DNA from 3 places in the Cupriavidus sp. KB_39 genome. Region 2 is predicted to be linked to each of the others. Evidence: predicted binding sites of a transcription regulator. Region 2 holds the regulator's gene; each other region holds the start of a gene.

Region 1 (5,496 bases), on a different contig from region 2:
GGCATTCAAGTCCGTGCGCCAACCCGTGCGCTAACGCTTTCGCCGACCTTCCCGTGGAAGCGATTTCCCGTCCGGCCGCAAGGCTGGGCGGGTTTTTTACGTCCATTCCGCTACACCCCCATTGCCCGCAGCCCCAGCAAGACCACCACCGCCACCCCCAGCAGTGCCGCCAGCGCTTGCCAGAACCGCAGCGGGTTTCGCTCCAGCAGCGGGGGCGTGGCGCGTTGCCAGAGCGGCTCGGTGGGCGCCCGCAATGCCTGGATGAATTCCGACAGGGCTTCGTGCCGCTTCAGCGCGTTGGAGTGCAGGGCGCGCCGCAGGGTGTCGTCGACCCAGGCCGGGAGTTCGGGGCGCTGCTCGCGCAGGCTGGTGTAGCGCAGGCGGCGGACGTCGGCGCGGTCGCGGATGCGCGTGACTTGCAGGCCGTAGGGCAGCTTGCCGGTCAGCATCTGGTAGGCGAGGGTGGCCAGCGAGAACAGGTCGGAGGCCGCCGTGCCGTCATCGCCGACGAAGTACTCCGGCGCGGTGTATTGCAGCGTGCCGACCGGCATGGCGGCGTGGGGCGGCCGCGTGGCCTCGGCCAGCCCTGCCACGTGGACCGAGCCGAAATCGATGATCTTGACGGTGCCCGAGCGGTCGATCATGACGTTCTCGGGGCGGAGGTCCTGGTGCAGCATCTCGCGCCGGTGGAACGCCTGCAGGCCGGTGGCCAGTTGGGCGATGATGCCGCGCACGGCGTCCAGGTCGGGCTGGGGATGATCGATCATCCATTGCGCCAGCGTCTGGCCTTCGAGGTACTCCATCGCCACGAACAGGTGCTTGCGGGGCCGGTCCGCCGCGTGGGGGCGCAGCACGTGCTGGTTGTCGATGCGTCGGGCGACCCATTCCTCGAGCAGGAAGCCCTCCAGATGGGCCGCATCGTCGCGTTGATCGACGGCAGGCGTTTTCAGCGCCACGTGTTGTCCGCTGTGGTCGTCCGTCGCCAGATAGACGTGGCTGCGCGCGCTCCCATGCAGCGCCCGGACGATGGTGTAGCCCTCGAACTGCATGCGGGGCGTGAGCGGCGGCGGCAGGGTCAGGTGCCCGGTCTGCGCCATCGCGTTGCGGGCGCCGGGTTCGGGCAGGGCGTCGACACGGGCCAGCAGCAGCGTGACGTTGTCCTCGCTGCCGCGCGTCAGGGCCAGCGCCGTCAGCGTCTGCGCGGCGCGGTCCAGGTCGTCGTCGCTGGCGGTCAGGGCCTGGTGGACATCGGCGGCTTCCAGGTATTCGTAGGCGCCGTCGGTGGCCAGCAGGTAGATCTCGCCGGGCTCCACGCCCCACGTCCGATAGTCGATTTCGACAGACGGGCTCGCACCCAGCGCTCGGCCCAGATAGGCCTCAGAGGCCGACACGCAGACCCGATGATCGACGGTGAGCTGCTCCAGCGTGTGCCGATGCAGCCGATAGACGCGCGCGTCGCCCACGTGCAGCAGGTGGGCCTCCCGCGCCTTGAAGATCAGCGCGCTGAATGTGCAGACGTAGCCGCGGTCGCGYTCGAAGCGGGCTTCGCTGTGACGGCTCTGCGCGTGGAGCCAGGAGTTGACGGCGGCCAGCACGCACTGCGCCGCCCGCCGCACSGTCCAGGCTTCGGASGTGCAGTAGTAGTCCTCGAGGAAGGTGCGGACGGCGGCGGCGCTGGCGATCTGGCTGACCGCGCTGCTGCTGATGCCGTCCGCCAGCGCCAGCGCAACSCCCTTGGTCACGCGGTGGTGGCCGGCGGGGTGGGTCACGCCATGAAAGTCCTGGTTGACCGCCTTCCGGCCAGCGTCCGAGTGTTGGCCAACGCTGACCTGGAGCCCGCCGGACATGGCGCGGTCGCCTCGATACCGGGTAGTGATCCGATCAGCCCAGCGCGCGCTTGCTGGCCGACTTGTAGTGCGTGCTGTAGAGCGTGATGCCCACGAAGGTCAGGCCACCCACCAGGTTGCCCAGCACAGTCGGGATTTCATTCCAGATCAGGTAGTCCATGAGGGTGAAGTTGCCGCCCAGCATCAGGCCCGACGGGAACAGGAACATGTTCACGATGGAGTGCTCGAAGCCCATGTAGAAGAACACGAGCACGGGCATCCACATGCCGATGACCTTGCCGGACACCGAGGTCGACATCATGGCCGCCACCACGCCGGTGGAGACCATCCAGTTGCACATCACGGCGCGGATGAACAGCGTCAGCATGCCGGCGGCGCCATGCGCGGCGTAGCCCACGGTGCGGCCTTCGCCGATGTGGCCGATCTTCTGGCCGATGGCGTTCGGGGCTTCGGAGAAGCCGAAGGTGAAGATGATGGCCATGAAGAACGCCACGGTGACGGCGCCGGCGAGGTTGCCACAGAACACCAGGCCCCAGTTGCGCAGCACGCCGCTCCAGGTGGCGCCCGGGCGGCGGTCCAGCACGGCCAGCGGCGCGAGCGTGAAGACGCCGGTCAGCAGGTCGAAGCCCATCAGGTACAGCATGCAGAAGCCAACCGGGAACAGCAGCGCGCCAACCAGCGCGTTGCCGGTGTTGACKGTGATGGACACCGCGAAGGCTGCCGCCAGCGCCAGGATGGCGCCGGCCATATAGGACCGGATCAGCGTGTCACGCGTGGACATCAGCAGCTTGGACTCTCCGGCATCGACCATCTTGGTGACGAACTCGGTGGGGGCGAGATAGGCCATGGGGTATTCCTCTCCGTTTCCTTCGTTTGGCTCAGAAAAGACAAACGGCGTCCGTCCGCCCGGCCTCTGGCCGGCACGTGACAGGACGCCGTCATCCTTGATGCTTTACAGGGTGATGCACTGCCGGGCCGTCATCAGCCCGATGTCAGTGCTGACGCACGTTCCATGCCCGCCGCCGGGTGGGGCCGGGTTGGGCCGGGTTGGGGCAAGTGACGATCTAGGGGGCGTTGGTAGTGCATGGGCTGCCCGCTTTTGGTGCGCGCGGCCGGGCGGGTTCAATCCTGGTGCTGATCGTCGTCCTGTGGGGGCAGGGCGAGGCCGGTGAGCGAGAGGGTGGCTTCGGCAATGTCCGCCAGCCGGCGGTTGTTGTCCATCGACGCCTTCTGCAAGGCCCGGAACGCGGCGTCCTCGCTGAGCCCCATGCGGGCCATCAGCGCGTTCTTGGCGCGCTCGATCACCTTGCGCTCCTTGAGCGCGCGCCGGGCGGCATCGAGTTCCACTTCGGTCTGGGCCAGRCGCGCCGACTGCTGGCGCAGCAGGCGCTCCAGCGACGTGACGGTGGTGGCGTGCACCTCGGRGGGTCCGTTTCCGGCATCGGGCATGCCCGGCAGCACAGGGGCGGCGGCGGGTTGCTCGGCCACATCGAAAAAGCGCTCGACGGCATGGGTATGGGGCGGRGGGTTGTCCAGTAGCTGGCGCAGCAGCCCGGCCGAATCCTGGAGATCGGCCTGGGAACGCTGGATCTGCGCCTCGCAGGCCTTGCGCAGGTCCTGCACCACCTGCATCTCCAGCGTCCACATGCCCGTGATGACCTCGCTGCAGACTTCGAACCACTTCTCGCTGTCGTCGTGCACCAGCGCCGTGCCCGGCGGCGTGGTCAGCAGCGTGCGGCGCATGCCGTCCTGCGCGGCGACCGCGGCGCTGGCCTGCCGTTGCCGCCATGCGGCGAGCAGCGACGGGTCGGCGAAGCGCTCGAACATCTGGAAGCTGCGCTGCTGGGCTTCCACCAACTGCTGCACGCGCTGCGGCGCGGTGCCCGCACAGGTGCCGGAGGCGAACATCTGCGCCCCGACGGCCCGCTCCTGCCCGGCGGCTTCCTTGCCCTGCACGAGGTAGACGAAGGCCACCAGCGGCCGGGCGATGCCCGGATACATCGCCACATCGGCCAGATGGAAGATCAACTCCAGCAGCGCGGCAATCAGGCGGCTGAACGCCGCCACGGCGTCGTGCGCGGTGGTCTGGCATTGATCGATGGACTGGCGCAGCGCCGGCAGCGTGGCCAGATCGAGCTGGACCCAGGCCATCAACGACACCATCGACGCCGTACCCGTATGGCCCGCTTCCAGCTGGCTGGCGAAGCGCTCGCCCAGCCGGGAGGCGATGTGGACCGCCTCGCCCATCGCCGTCTGGCGCTCCTGCGCCAGCCGTTGCCCACCGGAGGCCAGGAAGATGCTGCTGGCCCCCCGTTCACGCTGCAAGGCGTGGATCAGCTGGCCGATCAGGTCGGCCAACTCCACGCGACTTGCCATCAGGCGGACGGCCTCGATTTCGAGCTGCTTGGCCCGAAGGACGAGGGTTGAGGCGGAAAGGGGCATTGTTCTGGGAATGTGGGCGCGGCCGGGATGGGTACTACGCATTTGCCKGGTACTACGCAAATGTCGTGCCATTTGTATCATCCGCCGTACCTTCCCGGCCCCCCGGACCGGCTACAGCGCCTGCACCTGCACAGGCGCGCCGGGTTTGCCGTTCTCGGACGGGGCGATCACGAGATAGCGGCGCGCGCCGGCCCCCGCATCGTCCCGCACCACCTGCCGGATCGGGCCAATCGCGTTGACGATGGCCGAGCCCGCCGGATTCGACATGAAGGCGGCGAGCGGCTCCAGCGGGCCGCTGCCGTCCGCGCGGGTGGCGAGCGCCAGCACGTAGGCGCGCTTSGGCTGCAARCCGGTSGCCGAWGCCTGCAGGACCTGGAGCAGCCCCTGATCGAACAGCGTGACGCTGGTCGGCGCATGGTCGGTGGCCACAGGCTTGCCGTTCACGACGCCATGCAGCTTCAGCTGCGTGGTCTGCCCGGCCACCCCCAGCGGCTGGAGTCCCTGCGTGCCGTCGCCCTCAGGCACGGCGTTCGGCACATAGGCGATGGCCTGCGGCGCCTGCCCGACCGGCACGTTGGCGACTACCCGATTGGTGGCGGTGTCGATGGCGGCCAGCTGGTCGGCGTTCTCCAGCCCCACGTAGATGCGSGTGCCGTCGCCCGAYGGCCAGATGCCGTGCGGCAGGCTGCCCACCGGAATCGTGGCCACCTGGGAGAAGTCATCGGTCCGGAACACCTTGACCTGATTCAGCCCGCCGACCGTGATGTAGGCGAAGTCGCCCGCCGCCGTGTGGGCGAAGTTCACGTGGTTGGTGATCGGGCCGGTCTCCAGCGTCTTGATCAGGCGGAAGGGCGGGCGGGCCTCGAACACCTGGGCCTTGCCGACGTCCTTGAGCGTGAACCAGACCTGCTTGCCGTCAGGCGTGGCGGCGATGTTCGGGCAGAACGGGCTCTCCTGCTTCACGCGCCCCACGATCTGATGGTCGGCCACGCTGACCACGGCCGTTTCCGGATTGAACGACGAGCAGATGTAGCCGTACTTGCCATCGGGGGAGAAGATCTGCATGCCCGGGCCGTCGGCCACGGTGATGCGGGTCTTTTCCTGGAACGTGGCGGCGTCGATCACCGAGATGTAGTTCTCCCCGCGCACGGTGACCCAGACCTCCTTGCCGTCCGGCGTGTAGAACGCCTCGTGCGGCGACCGTCCC
Region 2 (5,439 bases):
AGGGGTGCCACTGCGTCAGCAGATCATGCACCGCTTCCGACGTGGGCAGTGTGGCGAGGCCCTCGCGCATCTCGCGGTCCGAGAGCAGTTGGGCGATTTCCGACAGGATTTCCAGATGTTGTTGCGTGGCCTGTTCCGGCACGAGCAGGAAGATCAACAGCGACACCGGCTTGCCGTCCGGCGATTCGAACGGAATGGGCTCGGCCAGGCGCATGAAGCCGGCCAGCGGCTGCTTGAGACCCTTGATGCGGCCATGCGGAATGGCCACGCCGGCACCCAGACCCGTGGAACCCAGCGATTCGCGCGCGAACAGGTTATCGGTCACGGTAGCACGCGCCACGCCATGGTTGTTCTCGAACAGGAGCCCGGCTTGCTCGAACACCCGCTTCTTGCTGGTGACGGTGACGTCGAGATGGATGTTGCCGGGTGGCAGCAATTTGGCCAAACGATTCATGGGCGATGCGCGAGAAGTCAGGTTAGCGGGCCGGGGCGCGAAGGCCGTCCCGCCGGATTCGGGGCGAAACTTGGGTACCGAGATCTTGTCTGGGACGCCCGCATTGGAGCGTCCGGCCATTATAGAGCAGGGCTCCACCGCGATTTTGCGATGCAGCGCCGGGGTCGCGGCGGTGCCACGACGTGCCGGCCGGCTTGCCCACCCGGGGTGTCCCGGGGCCGTCCTGTCGTTATTTGTATGGCGGAGCATACACCGAGGCGGGCGGCTTGCGAACACTTGTTCCCATTTTGACCGCTCCCGGGGGCCCCGGGTCGCCCTCCGGCGTGGCAATAAGGTAACGAAACATTCCAGGTGCCCGCACCGTCACCGCCATGGCGCGCGCCCATCAAAAAAGCCGCGCTGATTGCGCGGCTTGAGCTCTTCTTTTCAGTCCTCTGCAGGGTCGGCAACCGCTCTGTTTTCGGTTGCCTGCAGGTCTCTACTGCTGCGTCAGTTGCTGGGCGGCCATCTGGTACTTCACCGCCTCGCGATCGTGGCCCTGTACGCGGTCCTTGTAGCGGATGACCTGGCGGTCGAGCTTGTCGACCAGACAGTCGATCGCCGCATACAGATCTTCATGATGCGCTTCGACGAAGATGTCCTTCCCCTTCAGATGCAGATTGATTTCCGCGTACTGGCGCCGGTCCTTCTCCTTGTGGTTGTCCACCGATAGCAGCACGCTCACGCCGATGACCTGATCGAAATGCCTGACAATTCGCTCCAGTTTCGTTTCCACATACTCACGCAGCGGGGGCGTGATGTCGAGGTGGTGTCCACTGATCTTGAAGTTCATAGCGCTTCTCCTTCTGAAAGAGCCGCACCAGGCAGGCGGTTGCGGCTCGGCTACAAAGTCTTGCGGAGATTGACTGCGGGGATCTTGAGCGCTTCGCGGTATTTCGCCACCGTGCGGCGTGCGACCACGAAGCCTTGCTCACCCAGCAGTTCGGCGATCCGGCTGTCGGAAAGAGGATTCCTGGGGTCTTCGGCTCCTATCAGTTGCTTGATCAGCGCGCGGATTGCCGTGGAGGAGGCCGCGCCGCCAGTCTCCGTAGAGACGTGGCTCCCAAAGAAGTACTTCAACTCGAAAGTACCCATGGGCGTGGCCATGTACTTATTCGTGGTGACCCGGGAAATGGTCGACTCATGTAAACCGAGTGTATCGGCTATTTCCCGCAAAACCAAGGGGCGCATCGCGATTTCGCCATGCGTGAAAAAGTTCTTTTGACGTTCCACAATTGCCTGCGAAACACGCAGGATCGTATCGAATCGTTGCTGGATGTTCTTGATAAGCCACCGCGCCTCCTGAAGCTTCTGCTGCAGGCCTGCCGTCCCCGTTTCGCCCTTCGCGCCGCGCAGGATCTGCGCATACATGTCGTTGATGCGCAGCCGTGGCATGACATCCGGATTGAGCGCCGCGATCCACCCGCTGCCGCTCTTGCGCACGAACACGTCGGGCACCACGAAGTCGGCCTCGGGACGGTTGAACGCGTGCCCCGGATACGGCGCCAGCGAGCGAATCAGTTCGTGTGCCGCCTTCAGTGCTATTTCGTCCACCTGGAGCGCTTTCTTTAGCCGCGTGTAGTCGCGCACGGCCAGCAGTTCCAGATGATGATTGACGATGGTCAGCGCCAGCTCACGATGGGAGTGCTTCAGGCGACGCAATTGCAGGCTGAGGCACTCCGCGGCATTGCGCGCGCCCACGCCGGGCGGGTCGAAGCTCTGCAGCAGGGTCAGGATCGCGTGGACTTCGTCGATCTCGAATTCGAGTTCCTCGGGCAGTTCGGTGCAGATTTCCTCGAGCGAGGCGCTCAGGTAGCCGTCATCGTCGAGCGATTCGATCAGGAAGATGGCCAGGCCCTTGTCGCGCACCGAGATCTTCAGCGGGGCCAACTGCCCCATCAGGTGCTCGCGCAGCGTGGGCTCGGCATCGCGCAACTGCATCGGCGACTTTTCGTCCTCGTCGCCCTGGGGGCGGCGGGCGAAGTCGTCGAGGCTCCAGTCRCTGCCGTAGTCCTCGCTGCCGTTGTCGTTGTAGTTGTCGTCCTCACCGCCGGACGCGCCATCGGTGCGCGCGTCGCCGTTGGGCTGAGGCTCGGAGGAGGCCGGCGCGGGGGCGCTCTGGAGGTTGACCGAGCCATCGGCGGCTACCCGCAACGGGCTTTCGATCCAGTCGTTTTCGCGTTCGAGCAGGGGATTTTCGGTCAGCGCCTGTTCCACTTCCTGCTGGAGTTCAAGCGTCGAGAGCTGCAACAATCGAATCGACTGTTGCAGCTGCGGGGTCAATGCCAGATGTTGCGAGAGACGAAGCTGAAGCGACGGTTTCATGCGACCTATTCTATGCGCATCCTTCCGACTATGGAACGGAAATTGCTATCGCCTATCGCTCTGACTTCCTGATCGACCCCGGCTGTCGCCGTGGAGGCCGGGAGAAGCGCGGCCGCACGCGGCGGCCGATGGGTCACATGCGGAAATTTTCGCCCAGGTACACGCGTCGCACGGACTCGTTGGCGATGATTTCCTCAGGCTGGCCGGCGGCCAGCACCGTGCCTTCGCTGATGATGTAGGCGTGGTCGCAGATGCCGAGCGTCTCGCGCACGTTGTGGTCGGTGATCAGCACGCCGATGTTGCGCGCCTTCAGGAAGCTCACGATGCGCTGGATTTCGCCCACGGCGATGGGGTCCACGCCGGCGAACGGCTCGTCCAGCAGGATGAAGCGCGGCGCGGAGGCCAGCGCCCGGGCAATTTCCACGCGGCGGCGCTCGCCGCCGGAGAGCGACAGCGCCGGGTTGTTGCGCAGATGGGCGATCTGCAGGTCGTCCAGCAGCGAATCCAGGCGGCGTTCGATCTCGGCCTTCGGCAGCGGCTTGCCCTTCTCCAATTGCAACTCGAGCACGGCGCGGATGTTTTCCTCGACGTTGAGCTTGCGGAAGACCGAGGCCTCCTGCGGCAGGTAGGACAGGCCCATGCGGGCGCGCTCGTGGATCGGCAGGCCGCTGATGTGCTGGTCGTCCAGCACGATGTCGCCCTCATCCAGTGCCACCAGGCCCACGATCATGTAGAACGACGTGGTCTTGCCGGCGCCGTTCGGACCGAGCAGGCCGACCACCTCGCCGCTCTTCACGTCCAGCGAGACGTCCTTGACCACGGTGCGCGAACCGTAGCGCTTCTTCAGGTGGCGCACGACCAGCGTGCTGCTGTCGGTACGGGCGGCCGACGGGGCTGCGGAGGCGTTCGGGGCGAGCGTGGCGGAGTCGTTCATCAGGTCAATGCATGCGTGACGCGGCGGGCGCGTCCGGGGTTCAGGGCTTGCCGGGCGCGGGCGCCGGCTTCAGTTCCAGCGGCGGTGGCGGCGCGGCGGCGCCGCTGGCCGGGTCCGCGCGCGGCGAGAGCACGGCGCGCACGCGGCCGGACGGGTTGCCGGTGGAGGTGTTGTTGTCGCCGCCGGCAGCCGTGTAGTACTCGTTGCGGCTGTCGTAGGTGATCACGGCGCCGCGGATCTCGTCGACGGTCTTCGCGCCGGCGATGCGCGCCGCGCGGGCATGACCGATCAGCTTCGACATTTCCTGCTTGCCGTCGTACTCGATGCGGTCGCCCCAGCCATCGATGTATTCGTCCACGCCGTCGCGCTTCTGGCGGATATACGCCTGGCGTCCCGGATTGGCCGTGGCCACCGCGTACTGGTAGCCCTCGGGGTCGGTGCGGATCTGCGCGGCGTCCGACTTCAGCACCATCGTGCCCTTGGTCAGCACGACGTTGCCGGTCAGCGTATAGATCTGCTTCACGTCGTCATAGCTGGCGTTGTTGGCCTCCAGCACCAGCGGCTTGTCCTTGTCGGCACGCTCCGCCAGGGCCGGCTGGGCCAGGGTCGCGCCGAGCGCGGCGATTGCCACCGCCAGGGCGGGCACGATGCGGCGACAGGACAACGTCGTCAGGGATGGGGTCATGTTGGTCAGCTGAGAGAATGACGGGCGATCCGTTGCCGGCGCCTGGCGTGCGTGTTGTTGTGCTTACTGCGTGGTCCGGGCCTGCCCCGACGGCGGATTCATGACGATGGTGCCGCGTACGTTGCCGAGCAATTGTACTTCGCGCGTGACATTGTTGAAGACCAGTCCGTTGGCCGTCATCACCGACGGGCCGCGCGTGAGTTGTACCGCTTTATCGGTCTTGACGATGTCGTCATTGACCAGCAACTGGAAATATTGCGATGCAGCGGTCATGCGCGGGTCCTTCGACGGATCCACGCCGGGTTGCCGTACCAGGAAGGCATTGCCGTACAGGTCGATGACCGAGCCCTCCGAGTTCATCACGCCCCGGTCCGCGTTGACCGTGACCGGGGGGCGGTCCGGCTGGTAGGCGCGCATGGCCGGCGTGGTCACCTCGTAGGTCTGGTCGTCCTCGAAATGGATCATCTTCACGCCGGTGAAGCGCATCTTGGTGGCGCCGGTCGTGTCCAGTTCCGTGGCCGAGAAGCGGTCCATGTAGTAGTCCGCCTCATGGCGCTTGGCGCGGTTCTGGGCGGCCTCGTCCTCATGGGGCGAGTTGATCTGCACCAGCCAGAACGTGCTGCCGGCGACCATCGCCATTAGCAGCAGCGGCAGCAGCCGCATGACCAGACCGGAGATCCTGCCGAAGAAGTCGCGCATCGCCGGCCCCGCTCAGATGACCTTGGCGCGGGTCAGGTCATGGATGTGGAGCGCGCCCACGAGCTTGCCGTCGCCATCGACCACCAGCAGCTGGTTGATGCGGTTCGCTTCCATGATCTGCACCGCTTCCACGGCCAGCTGGTCCTGGTTCACCACGTGGGGGTTACGGTGCATGACCTCGCCGATGGGCACGGTGCGCCAGTCGCGCGGGGTTTCCAGCAGGCGGCGCAGGTCGCCGTCGGTGAACACGCCGATGGCGTGGCCGTCCGGGTCCACCACGGCCGTCATGGCCAGGCCCTTGCG
Region 3 (8,370 bases), on a different contig from region 2:
GTCGAAGGACGCCACCAGCTCCGCCATGCGCCGGTCCACCTCGGCCTTGCTGCGGCCCTCCAGCAGGAGCGGATAGGCGATGTTGTCGATGGTCCGCATCCACGGGAACATCGCCTCGCGGTAGTTCTGGAACACGTAGCCGATGCGCGTGTCCTTGAGCGACTTGCCGTCGAACAGGATCTCGCCCCGGTCGATCGGAATCAGCCCCGCGATCATGTTGATCAGCGTGCTCTTGCCGCAGCCGTTGGGGCCGAACACCGAGACGATCTTGCCTTTCGGGATGTCGAGGTCGAAGTTCTCGTACAGCGGCCAGCCGGCGAAATACTTGGTCAGCCCGCGGATGGTGATGTGGGTGCCCGGCGGCCCGGGGCGGAACGGCGGCACCGGCACGTCGGCGTGGCGGGCAGGGGACAGAACGGTGGTCATGGTTACCTTCCACTCCAATGGACGATGCGGCGTTCCAGCACGAGGAACGCGATGTTGAGCACGTAGCCGAGCGCGCCGGCCGCGAGGATGGCCGCGTACATGGTCTTGACGTTGAGCACCTGCTGGGCGTCGATGATGGCGTGGCCGAGACCGTTCTCGGAGCCGATGAACATCTCCGCGACGATCACGATGACCAGCGCCATCGACACGGCGGAGCGCAGGCCGACAAAGCTCGGCTGCAGGCTCTCCCAGACCAGCACGTCCCGGAAGATGCGCCAGCGGGAGGCGCCCATCACGCGCGCCGCCATCACGCGCTGCTTGCGCGCGTTGATCACGCCATAGGCGCTGTTGAAGACCACGATCAGCAGGGCACCGAAGGCGGCGATGGCTATCTTGTTGATGTCGGACACGCCGAAGATCAGCAGGAACAGCGGAATCAGCGCGGAAGACGGCGTGGAGCGGAAGAAGTCGATCAGGAACTCCACGCTGCGGTAGGCCCGCTCATTGCTGCCGAGCAGCACGCCCAGCGGCATGCCAACCACCGCCGCAATGGCGAACGCCTGCAGCGTCCGCGCGACGGTGACGGCGAAGTCCGCCAGCAGCTCGCCGCCGGCCAGCCCGGTGGCCAGCGCCACCAGCGTATCGCCGGGGCTCGGCAGCAGGATCGGCTTGATCAGGCCGAAGCGGACCACCAGGTCCCAGATCAAGAACAGCACCAGCGGGCCGACCATCGGCAAGAGTCGGTCGCCGAGGGGCCGGCGTGGCGCGGCGTCGTGCGAGGCCGGGGGCGCCCAGGACTGGCCGGCGGGCGGGGCCGTGCCCGGCACGGCGGCGGTATCGGAGAGTTCGGACATGGTCGTCAGGCCTTGTAGAGCAGCGTGTTGACGTCCACCTTGCGCGAGAAGATGCCCTTTTCGGTGAACAGGTCGTAGAACTTCTGGAAGTGGGCGGCGTCGCTGGCCTTGAATTCGTCGAAGAACAGGTAGTCAGCCATCGGCACCTCGGCCGTCAGCGCGCCTTCGATGGCCGTATAGCCCTTGAGGAAGGGGCGCGCCTCGGTCGGGTTCTGGCGCACCAGCACCACGCCGCGCCGGTAGGCGGCGAGGTAGGCCTTGGCCACGTCCTTGTTCTTGCCGAGGAATTCCGTGGTCAGGCTGGCCGAGCCGCCATGCCACGGGGCCATCGGGTCGCCGAGGATGTAGCGCGCCACCACGCCGGCTTCCAGCGTGCGCGTGGTGCCGTTGAGCCGGCCGATGGTGCCGGTCGGCTCGAGCGAGTAGACCCCATCGATCTGGCCGGCGGCGAGCGCCGCCACGTGCTGGCCAATCGGCAGTTCCGTCACGCTGATCTTGCCGGCACCGGCACGCTCCAGCATGGTCTTGGCCAGCACCACGTTCTGCAGGCCCGGGCCGCATGCCACGCGCTTGCCCTTGAGTTCTGCCACGGTCTTGATCGGGCTGTCCCTGGCCACGAGGAACTCGTCGAGCACGAACTTGGCGTTGGTCGGGTTGGTGCAGAAGATCTTCAGCAGGCCGGGCTGGGCGATGTCACCGATGGCCAGCGCGGCCGAGGCGGTGCCATTGGCGCTGCCGTCGCAGCGGCCGGCCAGGATGGCCTCGATGACCTGCTGCGGGCTGGCGAACTTGATCGGCTCGACGTTCAGCCCCGCTTCCTTGAAATAGCCCTTTTCGACGGCGGCGAAGAAGGGCAGGCCCGACGCGACCGGCCAGTAGCCGATGCGCAGCTTGGGCGTGCCCTGCGCGCGGACGATGGCCGGCGCGGCCAGCACGGACAGCGCGGCGGCGCCGGCCTTCAGCGCGCGGCGGCGCGAGGGGGAGACGGTGGCGGGACGGGAGGTGGAGCGGGTCATGGCAGGTTCCTGTGCGTGAATGTTGAGGATTCGGAAGACGGTCAAGCGGCGGAGAGCGACGTGATATAGGCGCGCCAGCCGCCATGGGCGCTGACATCGGGCGCACCGTGCAGCGCATGGCCTTCGCAGACGAAGCCATGGACCCAGCGGCCATCGGCCAGCTCGAGGCTGCCCAGCGCGAGCGGGGCCGGCACCAGCGCCAGGAAGCTGCCGACGGCGGCGAGCGGCACCTGCCACACCTCCACCGCGATGGCGGCGCCGGCATCCTCCCCGGCGTCCACGCGGCGCAGGCCGGGCTTTGGCGGCGTGGTGCCGGGCAGCGCGTGCAGCCGATAGTGCGGCGCGGTGGTGGTGGCCTCGGCCAGCGTCGCACCGCGTTCGGTCAACTGACCGTTCAGCGGCATGCCAGAGAGATGGGCGCCCACCACGGCCAGCGGCAGATGAGTGGCGGGGGACGGGGCCAGCCCGGCAATGGACACCGGCGCGGGCAGCGGCTCGCCCGTCGCACCCAGCGTCAGCCCCGTGGCGTGGTGGAAGCGTTGCCCCAGGTCGGCGAGCTGCCAGTCGCTGCCGGCCTGGCCGATCAGCGTGATGCCGAACGGCAGCCCGTCCGGGCGCAGGCTAGCGGGCACGGACAGCGCGGCGTAGTCGAGCAGGTTGACGAAGTTCGTGTAGTGGCCGAGTTCGCGGTTGCGTACCACCGGATCGGCCAGCATGGCGGCGATGGTGCAATGCGTCGGCGCCGTGGGCACGCACAGCACGTCGATGTCCTGCCACATCGTGGCCGCGCGCTGGGCCAGGGCCTGGAGCGCGTGCTGGGCATCGAACACATCGGCGGCGCTGTAGCGGCTGCCGGCGGCCAGGATCGAACGCACCGGCTCGATGACCGCGCCCGGCGCGCGGTCGAAGAAGGGGCGCACGGCGGCGTAGCGCTCGGCGACCAGCGCGCTGTCATAGAGCAGCGCGGCGGCTTCGGCCAGCGGGGCATAGTCGATGGGCACCGCGCGACCGCCCAGCGCCTCCAGCGCGGCAACGGCGGCGTCGAAGGCCCGGCGGGCGAGGTCATCGCCGAAAAACTCCGGCTCGGCCGGCASGCCAAAGCGGAACGCAGCCGGCAGCGGCGTGCGCGCCAGCGGCAGCGCGCGCGAGTACGGGTCTTGCGGATCATGGCCGGCGGCGGCTTCCAGCACGCGCACCGCCATGGCCACCGTGCGTGCCAGGATCGACACGCAATCCACGCTCTGCGCGGCGGGGAACACGCCGTGGGCGGAGATCAGGCCCTTGCTCGGCTTCAGCCCGACGATGTTGTTGAGCCCGGCGGGCACCCGGCCGGAGCCGGCGGTGTCCGTGCCCAGCGCGAAGTCAACCTCACCGCTGGCCACCGCGTACGCCGAACCGGAACTCGACCCGCCGCTGACATAGGCYGGRTCGAACGCATTGGGCACGGCGCCGTAGGGCGAGCGCGTGCCATTCAGGCCGCAGGCGAACTGGTCCAGGTTGGTCTTGCCGGCCAACGCCGCGCCGGCGCCCAGCAGGCGCGCGATCACCGTGGCGTGGGCRTCCGGCACGTAGGCGAATTCGGGGCAGGCGGCGGTCGTCGGCACGCCAGCCACGTCGATATTGTCCTTGGCGGCAAAACGCAGGCCGGCCAGCGGGGCGCCAACCGGGTGCGGGGCGACGACCGGGGTATCGAACCGCGCGATCCACGCCGCATCGGCCTCGCCGGGGGCGGCTGTCGTGGCCGCTGTGGTGGCCGAGGTAGAGGTACGCATGAGTGTCCTATCTGAAATCCAATCTTGGATACAAGATAGCAATCACCGTGCCAAAGGCACTTTTGGGCAGGGGGAAGCCCGGTCAGACGTGGAAAATGTCAATGAAATCAGTCGATTAACCACGTGGCCGTTCACGCGTGACCGGGCTGCTGGGCGCCTTCGGCCTGCCACCCACACCCCGCCGGCCACCCGCAAGCCCCTGCGTGGTGCGCGCACGCACCAGTGTCGGGAGGTCTTCACTGACACGGCGCTACGGGGTCCGCCCGACAGCGCCCGCCCGCCGCGCCGCCTACTGTGAAAGTCTCGACCGGGATATATCGAATAGAGGAGCCAGCTTGTTCGCGACCTGGGCATTGGTCATTGGCGCGCTGCTGATCACGATGGGGTTGATCGACTCCATGGTGAAGCGCCTGCCCATGTCCCCGTCCGGCCTGTATCTATTAGTGGGGATGGCGCTGGGACCGGGCGGGGCCGGGCTGATCGTGCTCGATCTGACGGACCCGGGCCACGTGAAGGTGCTGGAATGGATCACCGAGCTGGCCGTGCTCGTCGCCCTGTTCGGCGTGGGCTTGCGGCTGCGGGTGCAGATGACGTACCGCGTCTGGCGCCTGCCGGTGCGGCTGGCCACCGTGGCGATGCTGCTGACCATCGGCGGCGTCTGCGCCGTGGCAGTGGGCTGGCTGCAGGTGCCACTGGGCCTGGCGGTGCTGCTCGGGGCGATCCTGGCGCCCACGGACCCCGTGCTGGCCTCGGACGTGCAGATGGCCGATACCGAGGATCGCGACGTGGTGCGCTACAGCCTGACGGGTGAGGGCGGCCTGAACGATGGCGCGGCGTTCCCGTTCGTCATGCTCGGCCTTGGCTTGCTGGGTTTCCACGAACTGGGCGCGTGGGGCGGCCGCTGGATGGCGGTCGATCTGGTCTGGAGCACCCTCGGCGGGCTGGCAATCGGTKGGCTGCTGGGCTGGCTGGCGAGCAAGACCATCCTGGTCCTGCGGCTGCGCTTCCATGAGGCGGTGGGGCTGGAGAGTTTCCTCACGCTGGGCCTGATCGGCGTGTCCTACGGCGCCGCGCTGTTGCTGCACACCTACGGCTTCCTGGCCGTGTTCGCGGCGGGGCTGGCGATGCGGCAGGTGGAGCGCCGCGAGAATCCCGCCACCTCGCCGGCGGAGGTGCTGGGACCGCTGCATACGGCCGATGTCGAGACCACCTCCACGCACGAGCGCAAGGCCGCCGCCTACCTCACCCATACGGCCTCGGAGTTCTCGTTCAATATCGAACGGCTGGCCGAGCTGTGCGTCACCCTGCTGATCGGGGCGATGCTGACCCGGGAGGTCTTCCACGCCCAGTACGTGGTGCTGGCGCTGCTGCTGATCTGCCTGATCCGGCCGCTATCGGTCTATGCGTCCACCTTCGACCTGCCCATGGCGCGCGGCCAGCGGCGCCTGACCGCGTGGTTCGGCATTCGCGGCATCGGCTCGCTTTACTACCTGGCCTATGCCCTGACGCACACCGCCGGCGAGGAATGGAGYCCCTTCCTGATCCACGCCACGCTGTGCACCGTGGTGTTCTCCATCGTCCTGCACGGSCTGACGGCCACGCCGCTGATGGCCTTCCATCAACGGCTGGGGCGCTAGCCAGCACCCTTCAGCGTCATTCAGCGCCGCTGCGCCARCCCGATGCCTGCGGCGATGGTGAGCAGCCCCACGCCGTGATACCAGTGGGGCGACTCGCCGAGCAGCAGCGTGGAGAGCAGGGCGGCGAACACCGGCGTCAGCGTGATGAAGAACACCGGCAACTGCGCGCCGGCCCGTGCGATGGCGCGRTCCCAGGCGAAGTAGGCCAGCAGCGAGGGAATCGTCGACACATAAAGCAGGATGCCCATCACCTTGCCGTTCCAGGGGATGGGCGTCGACAGCGTCATCAATTCCCACGCCGTGACGGGCACGCTGGCCACCACGCCGGTGACGATCTGCGCGAACAGCAGCACCGGCAGCGGCAGGTCCGGGCGATGCTTGCGCAGCAGCCAGGTATAGGCGCTCCAGGCGATGGTCGCCGCAAGCATGTACAGGTCGCCGGGCACGAAGTCGAGCTGCGCCAGCCGCCCCAACTCCCCGCGCACCAGCACGAAAGACACCCCCACCAGACACAGCAGCGCCCCCGCCACAGCCCACGGCCGCATGCGCTCCCCGAAGAACAGCGCGCCGATGATCAGCAGGAACAGCGGCGTGGAGGCGCCAATCAAGGTGACGTTGATCGGCGTCGAGGTGGTCAGCGCGAGGTACTGGAACGCGTTGTAGCTGGCAATCGACAGCACGCCCATCGCCGTCAGCAGCCCCGCATGCCGGCGCAGCGTGGCCCGATGTTCCACCACCCCGCGCCAGGCGTAGAGCCCCAACAAGGTCCCGGCCAGTACCCAGCGCACGAAATTCAGCGTGAGCGGCGGAAACGTACCGGCGGCCAGCCGCCCGACAATGGCGTTGCCCGCCCAGGCCAGTGGCGGGAAGGTGAGCAGGAACAGGGTGGTCCCGTCGAGGCGGCGGGTGGCGCTGGCATGCATGGGGGTGGGGAGGGCGTCGTGAGGATGCGGGATTATCCGCCATCACGGCGTGTGGCGCTGGCGCCCCCCGCAAGGCGCCCCTAAGGCGCCCCTAAGGCGCCCCTAAGGCGCCCGCTGTACCCGATACACCTTGCCGCTCGTCGAAGACGTGCCGGCGTCGGCCAGTACGTAGAGTTCCTGCGCGGCATCGGTGCCGAAGGAGTAGACGCTGCCGCTGGCGGTGACCGGCCAGTCCACCCGCTCGGAAACGGCGCCGTCGCGGTACAGGAAGCTGGCCAGCTTGCCGGTGCACAGGTCGGTGTAGAAATAGCGGCCCTGGAGTTCGGGCAGGGCCGCGCCGCGATAGACGTAGCCGCCGACGATGGCGCAGCCGCCGGCGTCGTGGCTGTACTCGAACACGGGCGCGGTCAGGCCGGCGGGGTCGCACGCGGTGCCGCCGACGCAGGCGGTGCCTTCCAGACGATCCCATCCGTAGTTGAGGCCGCCGCTGGCGGTTGGCATGGCGTTGACTTCCTCGCGCTGGCCTTGGCCGACATCCGCGATATAGAGCAGGCCGTTCGCATCGAACGAGAACCGCCACGGGTTGCGCAGCCCGGTGGCCCAGATCTCGGGGCGTCCGCCCCACCACCCCCACCGCCGGCGAACGGATTGCCGGCCGGCACGGTATAGCTGGCGCCGCTCACGTCGATGCGCAGGATCTTGCCCAGCAGCGTGCCGCTGTTCTGGGCGTTGTTGGCGGGGTCGTTGCTACCGCCGCCGTCGCCGGTGCCGATGTAGAGCATGCCGTCCGTGCCGAACGCGAGCTGGCCGCCGTTGTGGTTGCTGGCCCCCGGGTGCGGAATCGACAGCAGCACCGTGCCGGTGGGGTTCGCTGCGTCCGGGTTGCTGGCCGAGACGGTGTAGCGCGCCACGGTGATCGCGCCGTTCTGGTCGGTGTAGTAGACGTAGAAGCGCCCGTTGGTGGCGTAGGCGGGGTCGAACGCCATCGAGAACAGGCCGCGCTCGCCGTCGGTGGTGGTGAGGATGGAGAGGTCGAGGAAGGACGCGGCGAGCACGCTGCCGTCCCGCACGATGCGGACCCGGCCGGCGCGCTCCACCACGAACAGCCGGGGGTCGTTGGCGGGTGCGGTGAGGAAGATCGGCGCCGCGAAGCCTTCCGCCACCTGGGTCAGCGACAGCCGCATGTCCGAGGGCGCGCCGTAGCTCACGCCGATAGTGGGCGCCGTGTTGGCGGCCACCATCGCGGTCTGCGCGGCCTGCGAGGGCTGGTAGGACGTCGATCCGGTCAGTACCGGGGCCGCCGTCACGGTGTAGGTGCCGGCCGCGAGGTTGCCAAGCGTGACGGTCTGGCCGACGGTCTGCCGATAGCCGCCCGGCCCGGTCACCGTGATGTTGGCCGGCGTGCCGGCGGGCAGGCCGGACACGACGATCGCGAGGGTGGCGGGCGTGCTGCCGCTGGTGATCTGGACGTCGCCGCCGCCACCGCCACAGCCGGCCAGCCACAGCGTGGTGATGGCGAGCAGCCGGCATAGCATCGATCGATGTGCATGAATCATCACGTCCTCCTGCTCACCACGTTACCGAAGCCTTTGTATCCTAGGTCGGTCTGAGCCGGGGCAGCAGGCAATCGAGCAGCACGTCGAAGGCGGGGCCGATGTCTTCCTCGGGCACGCAGGCATAGCCCAGCAGCAGCCCGCGCCGAACCGTCGGCCCCATGAAATAGCGCGATAGCGGTCGTACCA

Evidence for each region. The regulator sigma-54, encoded in region 2, starts transcription at its own class of promoters, with help from an activator protein. The targets are predictions, from matches to a motif close to TGGCANGNAANCTGCTTT.
Region 1: the regulator sigma-54 is predicted to act here: its motif matches at 2,848-2,865, upstream of AB4Z27_RS00610 (formate/nitrite transporter family protein).
Region 3: the regulator sigma-54 is predicted to act here: its motif matches at 4,104-4,121, upstream of atzF (allophanate hydrolase).

Annotation. Positions count from the first base shown of each region.
Region 1 is NZ_JBFREV010000001.1:133,427-138,922, reverse strand. It holds gene AB4Z27_RS00620 (epoxide hydrolase family protein) at 1-34, shown strand, start outside; gene AB4Z27_RS00615 (protein kinase domain-containing protein) at 111-1,847, opposite strand; gene AB4Z27_RS00610 (formate/nitrite transporter family protein) at 1,882-2,694, opposite strand; gene AB4Z27_RS00605 (nitrate- and nitrite sensing domain-containing protein) at 2,970-4,223, opposite strand; gene AB4Z27_RS00600 (YncE family protein) at 4,401-5,496, opposite strand, start outside.
Region 2 is NZ_JBFREV010000014.1:93,794-99,232, forward strand. It holds gene AB4Z27_RS13305 (PTS sugar transporter subunit IIA) at 1-454, opposite strand, end outside; gene hpf (ribosome hibernation-promoting factor, HPF/YfiA family) at 933-1,286, opposite strand; gene AB4Z27_RS13315 (RNA polymerase factor sigma-54) at 1,337-2,818, opposite strand; gene lptB (LPS export ABC transporter ATP-binding protein) at 2,952-3,752, opposite strand; gene lptA (lipopolysaccharide transport periplasmic protein LptA) at 3,793-4,437, opposite strand; gene lptC (LPS export ABC transporter periplasmic protein LptC) at 4,501-5,136, opposite strand; gene AB4Z27_RS13335 (KpsF/GutQ family sugar-phosphate isomerase) at 5,149-5,439, opposite strand, start outside.
Region 3 is NZ_JBFREV010000009.1:130,955-139,324, forward strand. It holds gene AB4Z27_RS09720 (ABC transporter ATP-binding protein) at 1-426, opposite strand, end outside; gene AB4Z27_RS09725 (ABC transporter permease) at 429-1,280, opposite strand; gene AB4Z27_RS09730 (ABC transporter substrate-binding protein) at 1,286-2,296, opposite strand; gene atzF (allophanate hydrolase) at 2,338-4,068, opposite strand; gene AB4Z27_RS09740 (cation:proton antiporter) at 4,404-5,705, shown strand; gene AB4Z27_RS09745 (DMT family transporter) at 5,726-6,628, opposite strand; gene AB4Z27_RS09750 (PQQ-dependent sugar dehydrogenase) at 6,731-7,234, opposite strand; partial or broken gene AB4Z27_RS09755 (PQQ-dependent sugar dehydrogenase) at 7,318-8,184, opposite strand; gene pdxR (MocR-like pyridoxine biosynthesis transcription factor PdxR) at 8,225-8,370, opposite strand, start outside.